Regions from separate parts of the Frankia sp. BMG5.60 genome, predicted to be linked through region 3. Evidence: predicted binding sites of a transcription regulator. Region 3 holds the regulator's gene; each other region holds the start of a gene.
The links. Region 3 encodes LexA, which represses DNA repair genes until DNA is damaged. Its sites were predicted from a motif close to CGAACNNNNGTTCG; they were not measured.
Positions count from the first base shown of each region.

Region 1: the regulator LexA is predicted to act here: its motif matches at 3,141-3,154, upstream of ruvC (crossover junction endodeoxyribonuclease RuvC).
Region 2: the regulator LexA is predicted to act here: its motif matches at 2,011-2,024, upstream of AC5R91_RS14545 (HNH endonuclease signature motif containing protein).
Region 4: the regulator LexA is predicted to act here: its motif matches at 1,569-1,582, upstream of AC5R91_RS01090 (HNH endonuclease signature motif containing protein).

Region 1 covers NZ_CM182091.1:2,485,672-2,490,312, reverse strand. Annotated here, with positions in the region: gene AC5R91_RS09990 (LemA family protein) at 1-612, shown strand, start outside; gene pdxS (pyridoxal 5'-phosphate synthase lyase subunit PdxS) at 761-1,693, shown strand; gene pdxT (pyridoxal 5'-phosphate synthase glutaminase subunit PdxT) at 1,690-2,289, shown strand; gene AC5R91_RS09975 (YebC/PmpR family DNA-binding transcriptional regulator) at 2,312-3,067, shown strand; gene ruvC (crossover junction endodeoxyribonuclease RuvC) at 3,180-3,746, shown strand; gene ruvA (Holliday junction branch migration protein RuvA) at 3,743-4,468, shown strand; gene ruvB (Holliday junction branch migration DNA helicase RuvB) at 4,521-4,641, shown strand, end outside.
Region 2 covers NZ_CM182091.1:3,613,756-3,618,396, reverse strand. Annotated here, with positions in the region: gene AC5R91_RS14550 (NAD(P)H-quinone dehydrogenase) at 186-1,667, shown strand; gene AC5R91_RS14545 (HNH endonuclease signature motif containing protein) at 2,125-3,501, shown strand; gene AC5R91_RS14540 (DUF5313 family protein) at 3,554-3,952, opposite strand; gene AC5R91_RS14535 (acetyl/propionyl/methylcrotonyl-CoA carboxylase subunit alpha) at 4,011-4,641, opposite strand, start outside.
Region 3 covers NZ_CM182091.1:6,211,341-6,215,981, reverse strand. Annotated here, with positions in the region: gene nrdR (transcriptional regulator NrdR) at 1-513, opposite strand, end outside; gene AC5R91_RS25455 (LysM peptidoglycan-binding domain-containing protein) at 890-1,195, opposite strand; gene lexA (transcriptional repressor LexA) at 1,867-2,625, shown strand; gene hflX (GTPase HflX) at 2,755-4,215, opposite strand; gene AC5R91_RS25440 (helix-turn-helix domain-containing protein) at 4,576-4,641, shown strand, end outside.
Region 4 covers NZ_CM182091.1:270,716-275,356, reverse strand. Annotated here, with positions in the region: gene AC5R91_RS01095 (MFS transporter) at 1-1,100, shown strand, start outside; gene AC5R91_RS01090 (HNH endonuclease signature motif containing protein) at 1,857-3,056, shown strand; gene AC5R91_RS01085 (alkaline phosphatase PhoX) at 3,345-4,641, opposite strand, start outside.

The DNA of each region.
Region 1 (4,641 bases), 3.7 Mb from region 3:
CGCCGGCTCGACCGGCTCGCCGCTCGGGTGTCGGACGCCGGCGGCGGTCTGGTCACCCAGCTCGTCGCGCGCGCCGACGCCGCGGCGCAGCTCGCCGAGCGCTGCGGTCTCGACGAGCTGGCGGCCACCGCCGCCCGCGCGCGTGTGTGCTACCCGGCCCTGCTCGCCGGCGCCCCCCTGGACGCCGCGGTCGAGCTGGCCGAGAACGCGCTGAGCCGGGCGCTGCGCTCCGCGGAGGTCGCGGCGGCAGGGCAGCGTTTTCCCGTCGAGTTGCACGCGGTCGACTCCGGGGCGGCCCGGGTGGCGCTGGCCCGCCAGTTCCACAACGACGCTGTCCGGGACCAGCGGGCGCTCGCGGGCCGCCGGGTGGTCCGGGTGCTCCACCTGTCCGGCCGCCGCCCGCCGCCCGGCTACTTCGAGATCGACGACGCCCTGCCGGTCCGCGAGGAACCCTGGCCGCGCCTCGTCGAGGGTCCGGCGTACGGCGCCGACACCCACGGCCGCGACAGCCCCGCCCGCGAGAACCCCGCCCGCGCCAACGCCGTCCGCGAGGACCGGCCGGGGCGCGACGGGCCGCTCGGGCACGGCGACCGGCCGGGCCTGGCCTCCTGAGTCGCCCGATCGGTGCGGGCTGCGCCGTACGATGGGGAACCGACCCACCCGCACGGGATTCACCTGGCTGGGTATCCGACATGCAGGTGTTCCTGACATGGCGGAGCCGGCCGTGGCGCCCGACTGGAGCGAAAAGAGACGGCACATCATGTCCCAGGGCCAGACTGCCGCCACCGCCGGCCCGGCGACCGAATCCGCCCGGCACGCCGGTACCGCCCGCGTCAAGCGCGGCATGGCGGAGATGCTCAAGGGCGGTGTGATCATGGATGTGGTCACGGCCGAGCAGGCGCGTATCGCCGAGGACGCCGGCGCCGTGGCGGTGATGGCCCTGGAGCGGGTGCCCGCCGACATCCGCGCCCAGGGCGGCGTCGCCCGGATGAGCGACCCGGACATGATCTCGGAGATCATCGAGGCGGTGTCCATCCCGGTCATGGCCAAGGCGCGGATCGGGCACTTCGTCGAGGCCCAGGTGCTCCAGGCCCTCGGGGTGGACTACGTCGACGAGTCCGAGGTGCTCACCCCGGCCGACCCGCACCACCACATCGACAAGTGGTCGTTCACGGTGCCGTTCGTCTGCGGGGCGACCAACCTCGGCGAGGCGCTGCGCCGGCTCGCCGAAGGGGCGGCGATGATCCGCTCCAAGGGTGAGGCGGGCACCGGCGAGGTGTCCAACGCGGTGGTGCACATGCGCACCATCCGCGCCGAGATCGGCCGGCTCGCCGCGCTGCCCGCGGAGGAGCTCTATGCCGCGGCCAAGGAGCTGCGCGCCCCCGTCGAGCTGGTCGCCGAGGTGGCCCGTCTCGGCCGGCTGCCGGTCGTGCTGTTCACCGCCGGCGGCATCGCCACCCCGGCGGACGCGGCGCTGATGATGCAGCTCGGCGCGGACGGGGTGTTCGTCGGCTCCGGGATCTTCAAGTCCGGCGATCCGGCGCGGCGCGCCCGCGCGATCGTCGAGGCCACCACGATGTTCAACGACCCCGACGTGCTGGTGAAGGTGTCGCGGGGCCTGGGCGAGGCGATGGTCGGCATCAACGTCGCCGAGCTCCCGTCGGCGGCCCGCTACGCCGACCGCGGCTGGTGAGCGGCCCGCGGATCGGCATCCTCGCGCTGCAGGGGGACGTGCGCGAACACGCTCGGGCGCTCAGCGCCGTCGGTGCGCGGCCGGTGGAGGTCCGCCGGGCGGCGGAGCTCGCCGAGGTGGACGGTCTGGTCCTGCCCGGCGGCGAGTCCACGACGATCGGCCGGCTGCTGCGGGTGTTCGAGCTGCTGGAGCCGCTGCGGGCCGCGGTCGTGGCGGGCCTGCCCGTGTTCGGCTCGTGTGCTGGCATGATCCTGCTTGCGCGGGACGTCGTGGACGGCCGGCCGGACCAGCCGCTGATCGGTGGGTTGGACATGGTCGTCCGGCGCAACGCCTTCGGCCGGCAGGTCGACTCGTTCGAGGTCGACCTCGACGTCGACGGCGTGGAGGGACCGCCTGTGCACGCGGTCTTCATCCGGGCACCATGGGTAGAAAAGGCGGGCGATGCGGTCGAGGTCCTGGCTCGTGTCGCCGAGGCGCCGGTGGCGGTCCGTCAGGGCCCGCTGCTGGCCACCGCGTTCCATCCGGAGCTGACCGGTGACTCCAGGATGCACCGGCTATTCGTCGACATTGTGCGATCTTCCGGATCCGGTCGGTGATCGCGAGTAAGAGGGGCAGGACATGAGCGGTCACTCCAAGTGGGCGACCACGAAGCACAAGAAGGCGGTCATCGACGCCCGGCGGGGCAAGCTGTTCGCCAAGCTGGTCAAGACGGTGGAGGTCGCCGCCAAGACGGGCGGCGGCGACCCGGCGGGAAACCCCACGCTGGCCGACGCCATCGCCAAGGCCAAGTCGCAGTCCGTCCCGAACGACAACATCGAGCGGGCGGTCAAGCGGGGCTCCGGCGAGCTCGCCGGCGGGGTGAACTACGAGAACATCACCTACGAGGCGTACGGGCCGAACGGCGTCGCGATCCTCGTCGAGTGCCTGACCGACAACCGCAACCGCGCCGCCTCCGACGTCCGGGTGGCGATCACCCGTAACGGCGGCACGGTGGCCGATCCCGGCTCGGTGTCGTACCTGTTCAACCGCAAGGGCGTCGTGCTGCTCACGAAGGCCGCCGGGCTCACCGAGGACGACGTGCTGCTCGCCGTGCTCGACGTGGGCGCCGAGGAGGTCAACGATCTCGGCGACGTCTTCGAGGTCATCTCCGAGGCCACCGACCTGCATGCGGTGCGGGTGGCGGCCACCGACGCCGGCCTGGAGATCACCTCGGCGGACATCTCCTGGCTGCCGAGCGTGAGCGTGCCGCTGGACGCCGAGCCCGCGGCCAAGGTGCTCAAGCTCGTCGAGGCGGTCGAGGACCTCGACGACGTCCAGAACGTGTGGTTCAACGGCGACATCTCCGACGACGTCATGGAGCTCGTCAGCAGCTAGCCGCGCGCCACCGCGCCCGGGACGATCTGTTGGGCGTGTCGTGGATGTCCGGTTGCGCCGACCGATCTACCATCGAACGAGTGTTCTTGCGGGCGTGTGGTCGGGAGGGTGGATGCGGGTGCTGGGCGTCGATCCGGGGCTGACCCGGTGCGGCCTGGGGGTCGTCGACGGCGCCCTGGGTTCCCGTGCCCGCCTGGTCGAGGCGGGGGTGGTGCGCACGCCCGCCGGTGCCGAGGTGGCCGACCGCCTGCGGGCCGTCGCCGACGGCATCGACGCCTGGCTGGACCGCACCCGCCCGGACGCGGTCGCGGTCGAGAAGGTCTTCAGCCAGGCCAACGTGCGTACGGTGATGGGCACGGCCCAGGCCGGCGCAGTAGCGATCATGCTTGCCGCGCGGCGCGACCTGCCGGTGGGCCTTTACACGCCCAGCGAGGTCAAGGCTGCGGTCACCGGCAGTGGCCGGGCCGACAAGGCCCAGGTCGGGTTCATGGTCACCCGGCTGCTGGGGCTGACCGAGGTGCCGCGGCCGGCCGACGCCGCCGACGCGCTGGCGCTGGCGCTGTGCCACCTGTGGCGGGGCCCGGCGCTGGCTCGGCTGCGCTCGGCTGCGCCCGCCGCGCCCGCCCGCCGCCCGCCGCCGCCTGCCGCGCCCGCCCGCCGTCCGGCGGGGGCGTCGTGATCGCCTCGCTGGCCGGCACCGTCAGGGCGCTGGGGCCGCTGTCCGCCGTCGTCGAGGTGGGTGGCGTCGGCCTGCTCGTCCAGTGCACCCCAGCGACGCTGGCCCGGCTGCGGGTCGGCGAGCCGGCCAGCCTCGCCACCACCCTCGTCGTGCGCGAGACGGAGCTGACCCTCTACGGGTTCACCGACGCCGACGCCCGCGACGTCTTCGAGATCCTGCAGTCCGCCGCCGGGGTGGGGCCGAAGCTCGCCCAGGCCGTCCTCGGCGTGCACGATCCGGACGCGGTCCGCCGGGCGGTCGCCGAGGAGGATCTCGCGGCGCTCACCAAGGTGCCCGGGATCGGGCGCAAGGGCGCCCAGCGAATCGTCCTGGACCTGCGCGACCGACTCGGCCCGCCGCGCGGCGCCGCGGTGCCCGGGCCCCGGGCGGCGCCCGCCGACCTCGGCGCCGGGGCGGGCGGGGCCGGCGGGGTCGCGGACACCGTGCGCGAGGCGCTCGCCGGGCTGGGCTATTCGGCGCGGGAGGCCGACGACGCGGTGTCCCGCGCGCTGGCGGTGCTGGCCGCGCCCCCGGACGACCTCGACGGCCCGGACCGGTCAGGCGGCACCGCGCCGGCCGGTGCTCCGTCTGCTGGTGCTGCGTCCGCCGGTGCTGCGTCCGCCGAGGGCGCGGCCGACGCGGCGACGTTGCTGCGGGCGAGCCTGGCAGTGCTGCGCCGATGACCGCGCCGGCGGAGGCTGGGCTGGCGGCCGGCGGGACGCAAGCGGGCGGCGCATGAGCGCCGACGGGCTCGTCTCGGCCGCCGCGAGCGCCGAGGAGCAGGCGTTCGAGGCCGGGTTGCGCCCGCGCACGCTCACCGAGTTCGTCGGTCAGCGCAAGGTCCGGGAACAGCTCT
Region 2 (4,641 bases), 2.6 Mb from region 3:
TCTCTCGGGGTGACGGTGCGTGGCTATAGCTGCTATTTCCGTTTCAAAATCGGAAGAAGGGTGTCTCGTGGACTTCGCGCATGCTGGCTTCCGCCTGTGATCCTACGGAGCTGTCCGCACCGGGAGGAGCGCAGCCGTCGAGGCGGGGGAAGATGAAAGGAAGAGATGTCGGATCGGGAGGGCACGTGACGCGCATCGTCATTCTCGGTGGAGGGCCTGGCGGCTATGAATCGGCGCTCGTGGCAGCGTCGCTGGGCGCGACGGTCACGGTCATCGACTCGGATGGGATCGGCGGCGCCTGTGTGCTCACCGACTGTGTTCCATCCAAGACGCTGATCGCGACTTCGGAGACTATGACCAATCTCGCACTGGCGCCGGGGCTCGGTATCCGTCCGCACGGCCTTGGCGCGGGGACCGAACCGGTGCTGCCCGCGGTGGCGTGGGGCATGCGAAGCGGCTTGGACGCGAGTGTCCCCCCGCTCACGCCGCCGGAGGTCGTCAGCGTCGATCCGGAACAGGTGTACGAAAGGGTCAGGGAACTCGCAAAGGCGCAGTCCCTGGACATCGAACGCCGTCTCGAGCGAGAGAAGGTCGAGGTGGTGCACGCGGCGGGTCGGCTGGTCGGGCCGCATGCGATCGAGACGAACACCGGTGAGACCTTCGTGGGTGACGTGATTCTCATCGCAACGGGGGCGAGTCCACGGGATCTTCCGACTGCCCGCCCGGACGGCGAACGCATACTCACCTGGCGCCATCTCTACGATCTCAAGGAGATCCCCGAGCATCTGGTCGTCGTCGGCTCCGGCGTCACCGGCGCCGAGTTCGCCAGTGCCTACCGGGCGATGGGGGCCGAGGTCACCCTCGTCTCGTCCCGCGAACGGGTCCTGCCCGGCGAGGACCCGGACGCGGCGCGCGTCATCGAGGATGTGTTCGTGCGGCGTGGCATCGAGGTGCTCAACCGCTCGCGCGCCGCATCGGTCCGCCGCATCGGCGACGGCGTGATCGTCGAGCTCACCGACGGCCGCACCGTCACGGGAAGCCACGCCCTGATGGCGGTCGGATCTGTTCCCCGCACGAAGGGACTCGGCCTGACCGACGTCGGCGTTCGCCTCGGCCCCGGCGGGCACGTGAACGTCGATCGGATGTCGCGCACCTCCGTGCCCGGGGTGTATGCGGCAGGCGACTGCACCGGCGTTCTGCCGCTCGCGTCGGTAGCCGCGATGCAGGGCCGGATAGCAATGTGGCATGCCCTCGGGGAGGCGGTGAGCCCGCTGCGACTCGGGACCGTCTCCTCCAACATCTTCACCGAGCCGGAAATCGCCACGGTCGGAGTCACCCAGGTGATGAAGGACACGGGTGCCGTCGCGGCAGAGGTGACCACCGTGCCACTCTCGCGTAATCCTCGCGCGAAGATGATGGGGATCGAGGACGGTTTCGTCAAATTGTTCTGCCGGCCGGGTAGCGGCAGTGTCCTTGGTGGCGTGATTGTCGCCCCACGCGCGTCGGAGCTCATTCTTTCTGTCTCGCTCGCGGTCGAACATGGACTCACCGTCGATCAGATCGCGCATACCTTCTCCATCTATCCCTCGTTGTCCGGCTCGATCACCGAGGCCGCCAGGGTTCTGCGCCCTCGCGACTTCTTCGCGGGCTTCGACAGCGCAGGGTGAAACCGGCGACCTCGGCCGGCGTCGACCTTCGACGGAGTGATGGCCGCAGGCCGCTCCGGCCGGCGTGTCAGCGGCCGGAGAACAGTCGGGTGCTCGCCCTTCGCCACCGGGAATGGCGCGGGTAGACGGTGCGAGCATAGGCCGCTCCCGTTGCCGGATCCACCGCCTGTAGCGTTTTCGGCACCTTCTCTAGGTTGTGGTCGCCAGTCGGTCGAGCTCGATGTGTGGCGACCGCGATCAAGTGCTGTTGGCGAATTCCCTCGAGGATTTGGTCGTGCGCTCCGTGGGACTCTCCTATGGTTGGGGAGGCGGCTTGGCAGAGCGGCCGGCGTCGGCTATGCTTCGAACGCAAGTTCGATGCCAGGAGTCGATGCTCTCTTGATTCTTGATGTCGGATTGCGCAGACATGGATCGGGCGTGTCCTTTTCCGGAGCCTGACCCTTCCGGCGATCTACCCGTGGCAGGTGGCGCAGTGTACTCATTTTCCGACTTCTGGAAGGCGAACGATCCGGGCCGAGGATCCGCCGAGGCAACGGACGTCGGTGCCCCGGATCCGGATGTCACGGTTGCAGGTGACCGTGACGAGGTCGGCATACTGGAATCGCCATTCATGCACTGGGTGGCGAATCTCGACGCGAGTGACTGTCTGCGGCTCGACGTGCAGATCGAGCGGGAGATCGCACGCTGGGAGGCCGCCCGGCTGGTTGTCCGGGCGAGGTTTGCTCGGTTGCGGCCGCCCGAGCTCGACGGCGGCGAACAGCGATACCAGGCCTTCGACGAGTTCGCCGGAGACGAACTCGCTGCCGAGCTGAAGCTGTCGCCGGCGGTGGGCGGCAGGTGCCTGGCCTTCGCGGTCAGCGCGGTTCGCCGCATGCCCGCCGCGGTCAACGCCCTCGGCTTCGGATCCATCGATCTGGAGCGTCTGGGCGCGCTGGAGCGACTGACGGCGAACCTCACGGACGAACAGGCGGACGAGGTCGCCGGAGGCGTGCTGAGCAACGGCGGCGGCCGCCCCAGTCACAGCGCCTTCGCCGCCGCCGTGCGGCGTCGGGTCATCAAGGTGGACCCGCAGGGTGCGGAACGTCGGCGTCGGAAGGCTGCGACCGCGCGTCGGGTGACGATGCGGGCCGAGGCCGACGGGATGGGACGAATCTCAGCCCTGCTCCCCGCCGATCGCATGGTGGCGGCCTTCCGAAAGGTCGACGGGCTGGCAAAGAAGGCCGGAGCGGAGCAGGACGAACGAGACCTCGACCAGCGTCGAGCCGACGTGCTCTATGACCTGATCATGGGACACGACCGTGATCGCATCGATATCGAGATGCAGGTCATCGTGCCGGTGGAATGTCTGTTGGGCCTGTCGGAGAAGCCCGGTGAAATCCCGGGTTACGGGCCGATACCCGCCGGAATCCTCCGCGAGATGGCAGCCAACCCTCGGTGCACCTGGCGGCGAATCCTCACAGATCCGGCGGAGGGGCAGGTGGTGGAGACGGCGAGTCGGCGATTCCCGTCCGCCGCGTTGGCACGGCATGTCCGGGTTCGCAATCCCACCTGTGTTTTTCCCGGCTGCGACAAACCGTCGACCGCCTGCGATCTCGACCATACTCAGCCGCACGGGCCGGGCGGTAAGACGGATGAAGCTAACCTTGGCCCGCAGTGCCGGCGCCATCACCGACTCAAACATGCCGCCGACCGGCCGCCCAGAGCCACACATTCCGCCACGGCCGCTCCGGCGACACGGTGGGAGGTCCGCCAGGTCAGGCCCGGACACTTCGTCTGGACGAGCCCCGAAGGACGCACATATCAGGTCGGCCCGGAGCGCTATGACCAGGAATGATCGGCGGTAGGCGCCGATCAGGCGGGGGGCGGGGGGCGAGTGGCGTCGATGGCTATTCGTCGTCTTCGTCATCGTGCGGCGGAAACACCGGTGGCAAGCCGTGTTGCTCCAGCCGTCGGTTCCGGAAGTATCCGCTGGTGGCGAAGCCCAGCCCCGCCCCGGCGACCAGGAGGAACGCGACCGTCGCCGCGCGGACGGCCACTTCGCCCGGAAGCAGGGCGAAGACCACGGCAAACGGCAGCATCAGAACGAATGGGCGTGCCGCCTGCCGCGTCCGCCAGCCAGGGCCAGTCAGATCCCGGGAGACCCACGCGTTGTAGGTGGGAGGAAGTGTCCCACCGAGGAGATAGTGGACGCGGCCCGTCAGCGGTGGCCGTTCCGCCACCGCCGGCGGCGCTGTCGCCCCCGCGTCCTGTCCGCGCACCGTTGCGCTGTCTTCACCGCCATCCATACCTGCAGCTTACGAAGTCGACAGCCGGCAGGAAGACAGCCGACGGTGGAGAGCCAGATCAGTCCTTGATCTCACAGAGGACGGCACCACTTGTGACCACCGCACCGACGGCTGCGGTCAGGCCGGTGACGGTGCCCCCACGGTGAGCGTTGATCGGCTGCTCCATCTTCATCGCTTCCAGCACGATGATGAGGTCGCCGGCGGCGACCGTGTCGCCGTCGTTGACAGCAACCTTCACGATGGTGCCCTGCATGGGACTGGTCAGGGCGTCACCGGTCACCTTGGCGGCCGCCGCGCCGCGTGCCGACCGCTTGGGCGCGGCGCCACGCGATGCGGTCGAGGCCGAGGCGGCGCCGAGCCCTGCCGGCAGCACGACCTCGAGACGCTTGCCGCCCACCTCGACGATGACCGCCTCCCGCGGCTCGGGGGTGGTGTCGGCGTCCGTGCCACCGCTGAAGGCGGGGATGGTGTTGTCGAACTCGGTCTCGATCCACCGGTTGTGGATGCGGAACGGCTCCGCGGCGTCCTCGGGAGCGAAGGCCGGGTCCCGCACGACCGCACGATGGAACGGCAGTGCCGTGGCCATGCCGTCCACGACCATCTCGTCCAGCGCGCGCCGGGCACGCTCCAGCGCCTCCTGGCGGGTCGCACCGGTGATGATGAGCTTGGCGAGCAGGGAGTCGAAGGCG
Region 3 (4,641 bases):
GGCGGGACGGACGGTTGGATCTCCCAGCTCGTCAAGGTCGTCGAGGTCGGCGCCGCGGCGGGCTCCGGACGTCTCGGCCCGCAGCGCCGCGATCGCGCTCTCGAAGTCGCCGAGCGACTCGAAGGCCAGGTACACCGAGGCGAAGCGGAGGTAGGCCACCTCGTCGAGCTCGCGGAGCGGGCCGAGGATCGCCCGGCCAATCGCCTCCGCGGGGACCTCCGCCGAGCCCGAGGAGCGCACGGCATCCTCAACCCGCTGGGCCAGCAGAGCAAGATCGTCGTCGCGCACCGGCCGGCCCTGGCAGGCCTTGCGCACACCGGTGATCACCTTCGCGCGACTGAACGGCTCCGCCACGCCGCTGCGCTTGAGCACCCGCAGCGACGCCTCCTCCATGGTGGTGAACCGGCGACCGCACGACAGGCAGGATCGCCGCCGCCGAATCGCCGAGCCCTCCTCGGCCTCCCGGCTGTCGACGACACGGCTGTCCGGATGCCGGCAGAACGGGCATCGCACGCGATACGCCTCCTTCGTCCGGTCCGGCGCGGCCACCTGGCGCGGCGGGACAGCGAGCCGACCCGCGCCTCCGCACCGGCCGAGCCGCCCCTGTGGACGGCCGCCCGCACCTCTGTGGAAAGCCTGTGCGCAACCTGTGGATGACTTACACCCGCATAAGCACCAGATGTTGTGTCTAACCTAGCGCACAACCCCAGTGATGGGGACACCGACCCCCCGCGTGTCACACCGGGACATCAGCCCGCGGGGGCGCGACAACCCTGCGCGAGGGCGCCGCACCCGCCCGCTGCCGCCGGGCACCGGCCCGTCACGGCGGCGAGCCGCCGAGCGCCGATCGGGACCGGACGGTGGCGGAGCGGACCGGCCGACCGGAGGGTCAGCCCAGCAACAGGAACTGGCCGGGGGTGAGCTCGACCGAGGGGAGATGGTTGATCCGCATCAGCCGATCCACGACGGCGCGGGTGTCGGCGTCGGGATCGAGCGCGACTGCGATCTCCCACAGCGTCTCCCCGGCGAGGACCAGGTGACCCCGCGGCGGCTCGCCGGACCACGCGATCGAGGCGCGCGGCAGGACGACCACCAGCACCGCGGCGATCGCCAGCGCGACGACGGCGACCACGACCACCCGGCCGCGGTGGGTCAGCCGCAGCGGCGGCAGCGGCTCGCCGGCGGCGCGGCGCACCGGCGGCCGGGATCCTGATCCGCGGGCAAGCCGCCGCGGCGGGCCCGGCGACCGGGATCTCCGCGACCGAGATCCCGGCGCCTCGGACCTCGACGCCTGAGACCTCGACACCTGAGACTTCGACACCTGAGACTTCGACGCCTGGGACTTCTGCGCCTCGGACCTCGTCGCCCGGGGAACCGGCGCGTGCGAGGGGCACGCCCTCGGAACCGGCCTCCCGGCACCGACCCTGGCGGCCGGCAGGGCCACCCGCATCCGCGCCGGACCGCTCGCCGGCCATCCCCCGGCGCGGCGCACCGCCCGCTCCCGGGCGGCCGCCAGATCGACCACCTGTGTGGTGTGCGCGCTTTGCACGGCTTCCTCCCAAGGCGCCCCGGACCACGTCGTCGACGCCACGAACTCCCGTTCGATCGAACTCCTGATCGATTGTCACACCGGAGTCCCGCCAGGGAAAGGGACACGCTCGAACAGACGTTTGAGATTCCGCGACCGGGCGGTTACCGTCGAGACGATCAGGTTTGCACCGGGCGGTCTCCCCCGGTCGCGGACAGCCGGGTGCCGTGGGGGGTGCCGGTCTCGCCGGGCGAGGCCGACAGCCGCGCGCACGTCCAGCGCGCGGCCGAGCGGCGGCCCACCGGCGACAGAGTAGGCGACGAGGAGAGCGGTAGGCGATGACCAGCCAAGGCAGGGGTACACGCCGGGGCGGGGCCCGCGGCAACGTGCGGGCCTTTCCCGAAAACCCCGCGGACGCAGCCGGCCTGACCCCCCGGCAGCGCAAGGTGCTCGAGGTCATCCGGGCCGAGGTGGAACGGCGCGGGTACCCGCCCAGCGTGCGGGAGATCGGGGAGGCGGTGGGGCTGACCAGCACGAGCAGCGTGGCGCATCAGCTCAAGGTGCTGGAAGAGAAGGGCTACCTGCGCCGGGACCCGAACCGTCCGCGGGCGATGGAGGTGCTCAGCCCCGATCGGCCGCGGCGCAAGGCCGACTCCGGCGCGGCGGCCGTCGTGTCGACGTTCCCGGGCGCCGCGGCCCCGGCCGGCGCGAGCGGCGAGGGGTCCGCGGCCTACGTGCCGGTCCTCGGGCGGATCGCCGCCGGGGGGCCGATCCTGGCCGAGCAGGCGATCGAGGACGTCTTTCCGCTGCCGAAGGAGATCGTCGGCGAGGGCACCCTGTTCCTGCTCCGGGTCGTCGGCGAATCGATGATCAACGCGGCAATCTGTGACGGCGACTGGGTGGTGGTGCGCCAGCAGCCGGTCGCGGACAACGGTGAGATCGTCGCCGCGATGATCGACGGCGAGGCGACGGTCAAGCGGCTACGGGTCCGCGACGGCAAGGTCTGGCTGCACCCGGAGAACTCGACGTTCAGCGACATCCCTGGCGAAGAGGCGACGATCCTCGGGCGGATCGTCGCCGTGCTGCGCCGGGTCTGACCGTGGACGGCCGGCCGCGCGAGGCGGCCGGCCGATTCGGCTGCCGTGGACCGGGCGGGTATGCTCCGCCGACCGCGCCGACGGCGAGCTCAGCGCCGGTCCCGGCGCGGCGGATCAGGGCTGGACGGGTCAGGGCTGGAAGGTGTGCAGTTCCGCGGCGAGCGACGGCGACACCCTCGCGAGCAGTCGGGTGCCGTCCGCCGTGTGCTCCAACTCGAGCACTTCGCCGTGAGCGTGTACCCGCGAGACGAGATCGCCCCGCGTGTAGGGGACGAGGACCTTCATCTCCACGTCGGGGTGGGGGACTCGGTCGCACAGAGCGTCGACGAGCGCGGTCAGCCCCTCCCCCGTGCGCGCCGAGACGAAGACCGCGTCGGGCGCGAGCTGGCGCAGGCCGGCGAGGACGGTCGACTCGGTGGCGTCGACCTTGTTCACGACGATCAGCTCGGTCACGTTGCCCGCGTCGATGTCGTTGAGCACCTCGCGTACGGCTGAGATCTGGGCGGCCGGGTCGGGGGCGGAGCCGTCGACGACGTGCAGGATGAGGTCCGCGTCGGCGACCTCCTCCAGGGTCGAGCGGAACGCCTCGACGATCTGGTGCGGGAGGTGCCGGACGAACCCGACCGTGTCGGTGAGGGTGAACGCCCGGCCGTCCGGCAGGGTCGCGCGCCGCACGGTGGGATCCAGCGTGGCGAACAACGCGTCCTCGACGAGGACGCCGGCGCCGGTGAGACGGTTGAGCAGCGAGGACTTGCCGGCGTTGGTGTAACCGGCGATCGCCACCGCGGGCACCTCGCCGCGCCGGCGGGCCGACCGCTTCGTCTCCCGCACGGTTGCCATCCCGGCGAGCTCCCGGCGCAGACGCGCCATCCGCGCGCGCAGCCGTCGGCGGTCTGTCTCGATCTTCGTCTCGCCAGGTCCGCGAGTACCGATGGGCGCGCGCCCACCGCCGCTGGCCGCGGCGCGGGACATCGACTCACCCCAGCCGCGCAGGCGGGGCAGCATGTACTGGAGCTGGGCGAGCTCGACCTGGGCCTTGCCCTCCCGAGACGTCGCGTGCTGGGCGAAGATGTCGAGGATGAGCGCGGTCCGGTCGATGACCTTGACCTTGACGACCTCCTCCAACTGGCGTAGCTGGCCCGGGGTGAGCTCGCCGTCGCAGATCACCGTGTCCGCGCCGGTCGCGGTGACGACCTCGGCGAGTTCGCGGGCCTTGCCGGACCCGACGTAGGTCGAGGCGTCCGGCCGGTCGCGTCGCTGCACGAGCGCGTCCAGCACGACCGAACCCGCCGTGGTCGCGAGGGCGGCGAGCTCCGCCATGGATGCCTCGGCCGACCGCAGCGAACCCGACGTCCACACGCCGATGAGGACGACCCGCTCCAGCCGCAACTGGCGGTACTCGACCTCGGTGACGTCGTCGAGCTCGGTGGCCAGGCCGGGCACGCGGCGCAGTGCCGCGCGCTCCTCCAGGTCGAAGCCGTCCCCCGAATCGTCATAGAAGCCCGAGAGGTACGCCGAATCCGAATCGGCGAGGTCGATGAGGGATCTGTCGAAAGTGGACGCCGTCAGGGCGTCGGCAGGAAGAGTCATACCATCCGTTCTCAACGCGGCTCGCTGCCGCGAGATTCCGCGCCGCTTCGTCCGGCCAGGTCACGCTCGCGGGTTCCGGCGACCTGATGAGGTCCGCGGGCAAGCGTCGGCGCGGGGCGCCGACCGCTTCCCTCGCGGATTCATCCCGTCTCCCACCAGGGTCCCACGCCGCCATGACGATCGCGAACGGTTTCCGGGCTGGCACACCGTGACCTTCGCGCCGGACCGGACGGGCACCTGGACAGGACGGGCACCTGGACGAGACCGGTGCCCCCGAACGGGACCGGCGTTTGGACGAGACAGGCGCCCCGAACGGGACAGACGCCCGCACGGTACGCCGGGCCGCGTACCGTCGACGCCGTGTACCGGGAACGGCCGACGACCCGGCTGCCGGCGACGCTCTGGTCCGCGCAAGGCCCGTCCGGG
Region 4 (4,641 bases), 1.9 Mb from region 3:
GCACCGCGCAGCCGATGTTCAACCTGGCGCTGTTCCGGATCCGGGCGTTCACCGCCGGCAACGCGGCGGTCCTGCTGTCCTCGATCGCCCGCGGCGGGATGCAGTTCATGCTGATCATCTGGTTGCAGGGGATCTGGCTGCCGCTGCACGGCTACGACTACGTCGACACGCCGCTGTGGGCGGGCGTCTACCTGCTGCCGCTGACGATCGGATTCCTGGTGGCGGGCCCGGTGTCGGGCTTCCTGTCCGACCGGTTCGGTGCCCGCGCCTTCGCCACCGGCGGCCTGACGCTGGTCGCGGCGACCTTCGTCGGCCTGCTGCTGCTGCCGACGGACTTCAGCTACCCGGCGTTCGCGGCGCTGCTGGTCCTCAACGGGATCGGCTCGGGCCTGTTCTCCGCGCCGAACACGACCGCGGTGATGAACGCCGTGCCCGCGGCGGCCCGCGGCGGCGCGTCCGGGATGCGCGCGACCTTCATGAACTCCGGCCAGGTCCTGTCGATCGGCCTGTTCTTCTCCCTGATGATCGCCGGGCTGTCCTCGACGCTGCCGCACTCGCTGCACAGCGGGCTGGCCGCGCAGGGCGTGCCCGCCGACGTCACCGACCGGGTGGCGAACCTGCCGCCGGTCGGCAGCCTGTTCGCCGCCTTCCTCGGTTACAACCCGATGCAGAACCTGCTCGGCGACGGCACCCTGCACCAGCTCCCCGCGGCGAACGCGCAGGCGCTGACCGGCAAGGAGTTCTTCCCCCACCTGATCGCCTCGCCGTTCCACCACGGCCTGATCAGCGTGTTCTCGCTGGCCATCGCGATGTCGCTGATCGCAGCCGTCGCCTCCCTGCTGCGCGGCGCGCGGTACGTCCACGTCGAGACGCTGCTTGCCGCCGAGGCCGCCGCCGGCCCCACCGCAGACGGCCCCATCACCGCCGACGGCGCTGTTCTGGCAGGAAGCAGCCATTCGACGGAGATCAGCCATCCGGTCGCGAGCAGTCGCCCGACCGAGAGCAGTCAACCGGCCAAGGGCGTCCTGCCGGCAGAGCGGATGCGGCCATCCGCCCAGGCGGGCGTCGACCTGGACGCGCCGACCGTGCGGATCCCCTAGTCGCACTGCCTGTGGCCGGGGGAGGCGGACGGCCGTCCGCCTCCCCCGGCCACGCCGACGTTCTCCCACCCGCGCCAGCCGCGCCAGCCGCGGCGCCCGCCGGCCCGCGCCGCCTGCGGCGCCCGTCTGTTCGCGTCGCCTGCCTGCGTCGCCCGCCTGCCCGCCTGTCCGCGTCGCCCGCCCGCCCGTCCGCCCGCCCGCTTCGCCCACCTGTCCGCGTCGCGTCCTGCGCCTCCGGGCCTGCAACGACTGCCGTCCAGCTCTGCTGCTGCGGACGTCGGCTGCCGCCGCGGTCGCCCTTTCTGGGTGGCTACCGGGAAGCTCGGCGCGCCGGTATACCAGCCGAGGGCCGGTACCGCCCACGGACTGCGAAGGGTGTGGCGGCCAGATCTGGTGTGTGGTTGGCGTTGTTCGCGCGGGGCGTGCGGGGTGCGGGTTGGTTCCCGTGTCGTCTCCGCTCACAGCGTACGAACATATGTTCGACATCCGGCCTGTGTTGTTCTACCGTTGACCCATGGTTTTCGACGACGACCTCGGAGACGGCCCTGACCCGCCAGCCCGCCTCGCCACGATCTCCCGGCAGGTCGACGGGCTGCTGACCGCGCAGGCATGGCAGCTGTCGGACGGGGAACCGGAAGGACTGATCGAGGGGGTGAGCCGGCCGACCGGCCGGGTCGCCGCCGTGCGGGGCCGGCTGTTCGTGGAGGCCCAGGATCGTGGTTTCGCCGTGCGCCACGGCGCCACCGATCTCGCGGGTTGGCTACGCGACCGGCTGCGGCTGACCACCCGCGACGCCAGGTCACCCTCGCCCGCGACACCACCGCCTGCACCGCCACCGGCGCGGCCCTGGCCGACGGGACCATCACCGCCGAACAGGCCGTGGTCATCGGCGAGGCCATGCGCACCCTACCCACCGAAGTCACCCCCGACCAGCGGGCCGCCGCCGAACAGGCCCTCCTACGCTTCGCCGACCAGTTCGACCCCATCCACCTGGTCAAACTCGCCGCCCGCCTCCGCGAAACACTCACCACCACCGACACCTCCCCCGGCGGCGACGACCCCCACACCGACAAACACACCAACCCCAGCACCGGCAGCGGCAGCCGCGGCGGCGGCGTTGGTGGCGGTGGCGATGGCGGCAAGACCGGCAGCGGTGGCAGAGCAGGCGGTGCCGGTGGCGGGAACAACGGCCGGGACAAGCCGAGCCCGGACCCGGCCGACATCCGCCGGTTGACCCTCACCGACACCCCGACCGGCACCACCGTGATCAACGGGGAACTCGACGCCGAAGCCGCCGCCCTGCTGCGCACCGCACTGGACAGCCTCGCCGCCCCCCAGCCCACCACCGACGGCACCCCCGACCGGCGCACCCCCACCCGCCGCCGCGCCGACGCCCTCATCAACCTGATCACCCGCGCGTTGAACGCCGCAGCCGTTCCCGACAGCGGCGGGGTACGCCCACACCTGACCGTCACCATCCACTGGAACACCCTGCTCGCCAGCGGCGCCACCCCCGCCCTGACCAGCCGGGGACTTCCCCTACCCCACAGCACCCTCGCCCGACTGTCCTGCGACGCCGAAATCAGCCGGATCATCCTCGATCCCGCCGGCGTCCCCCTCGACGTCGGACGATCAACCCGCGTCGTGCCGCCCCAGCTACGCCGCGCGCTCGCCGCCCGCGACCGAGGCTGCACCTTCCCCGGCTGCGACCGGCCACCCTCCTGGCGCGAAGCACACCACGTGACCTATTGGACACACGGCGGGGTCACCGCCCTCCACAACCTCGTCCTGCTCTGCGGCCACCACCACCGCCACGTCCACCACGACGGCTGGACCATCACCTTCACCGACGACGGACACCCCGCCTACATCCCACCCCGGCACATCGACCCCCACCAAACACCACGCCAAAACCCCTACACCCACCCACCCGACCTCCTGGCCACCGTCAGCTGACAGTCGGCCAGTCCGCCAGCCCCACGCTGCCGGTCGTCACTCCTGCCGACGGCGTATCACGCAGTGACGGGCTTCGGTGGCGTCGCGATCCGGTCTGGCGGACCGTCCGCGCGGAACCTCGGCGAGCCAGAACACGATGGAGGTGCGATGTCCTTGCGCGTAGCAGCGGCGTCCGTCTTCCTCCGGCGGACCGCCATCCCGCCAGCCTGGCGGCATCGGAGCTCCCGCCTGTCCGAGCGAGCAGGAGCTCCAAGCGCCGCCCGACCACCGACGTCCGCCCAGGACCGGCTAGGCGAGCGTGCCCCAGGGTCCGGTGATGACGCAGGTCAGGCCCGGGTACTGGAGGTTGACGAACAGGTGGCGGCCGTCTGCGGTGAACCGGGCACCGGCCGTCTCGCTCGCGCCCACCGGTCCCGGCGCAGGGAAGTCCTCGGCGTTCCAGTGGTGCAGGTCAAGCGGGGCGATGACCTTCGCCAGGTCGACGATCCGGCCGGCCGTGGTCAGCAGCCGCAGGTAGTTGTCGCCGCCCGCGGCGTCTTCGCCGTCGCCGTCCTCGCAGAGAACGACGCCGCCGTGCGGGCCGACGGTCAGCCCGTCGGGCTGGTCGAGCACGCCGCCGTCGCGCGATTCGTAGCGCAGCGTCAGCACGCCGGTGTGCAGGCCGGTGGGCCGGTAGGTCCACACCTGCCCCTCCTCTGCGTCCCCGGCCTCGGAGGCGACGAAGGTGAGCTGGCCGCCGGCCCAGTCGGCGCCCTCCAGGCCGAGGAAGCGGGCGCCGCCGCGGGCCCGGCCCTGGGTGTAGACCGATCCGGGGTTGGACTCGGCGTCCGACGGGTCGGGGTGGTCGATGTCGACCCAGGCCACCGGCAGACGCTCGCCGACGCGCTGGCCGGTGGCGGTGTCGTAGGTCGGCTCGCCGCGCACAGCGAGCATCTGCAGCCGTCCGCCGGCCGCCAGCCTCCCGGGGCGGTTCGGCAGGAAGCGGTAAAGCCCGTCGCCGGGGTCGCCGTTGTCCTCGGTGAGGTAGACGATGCCGGTCGTGGGGTCCACGGGAGCGCACTCGTGCTCGAAGCGGCCCATCGCCCGCAGCGGCAGCGGCGACACCGGACCGCGGGCGTTCGCCGGGACCTCGAAGACGTAGCCGTGCGGCCGTTCGTAGCCGGCGGCCGTCCCGTCCGTCGTCTCCTCGCACGACAGCCAGGTTCCCCACGGCGTCGGCGAGCCGTTGCAGTTCTCCAGCGTCCCGTTGAGCACGAGCCGGCTCTCCCGCAGCCGGCCGGCCGCCAGGTCGTAGCGCGACCAGGTCACCCCCGCCGGCGCGGCCCGGTCATAGGCCTCGCGCGGGCCGAGCGCTCGGCGCTGGACCCCGGGCAGGTCCGGGTCGATCTCGTGGTTGCGCAGCAACACCACCGTGCCGCGCCCGCCGTCGAACAGCGCCTGGCCGTCGTGGGCGATCGGGGTGGGCAGCCCGTCTGACATCGGCGTACCCGCACCGCCGAACGAGGTGTATCGGAACCCGGGCGGCAGGGCGAGCTCGGCCCCGGCGGGCCGCAGCGATCCGAAGCCGGCCGGTGCCGCCGAGGAG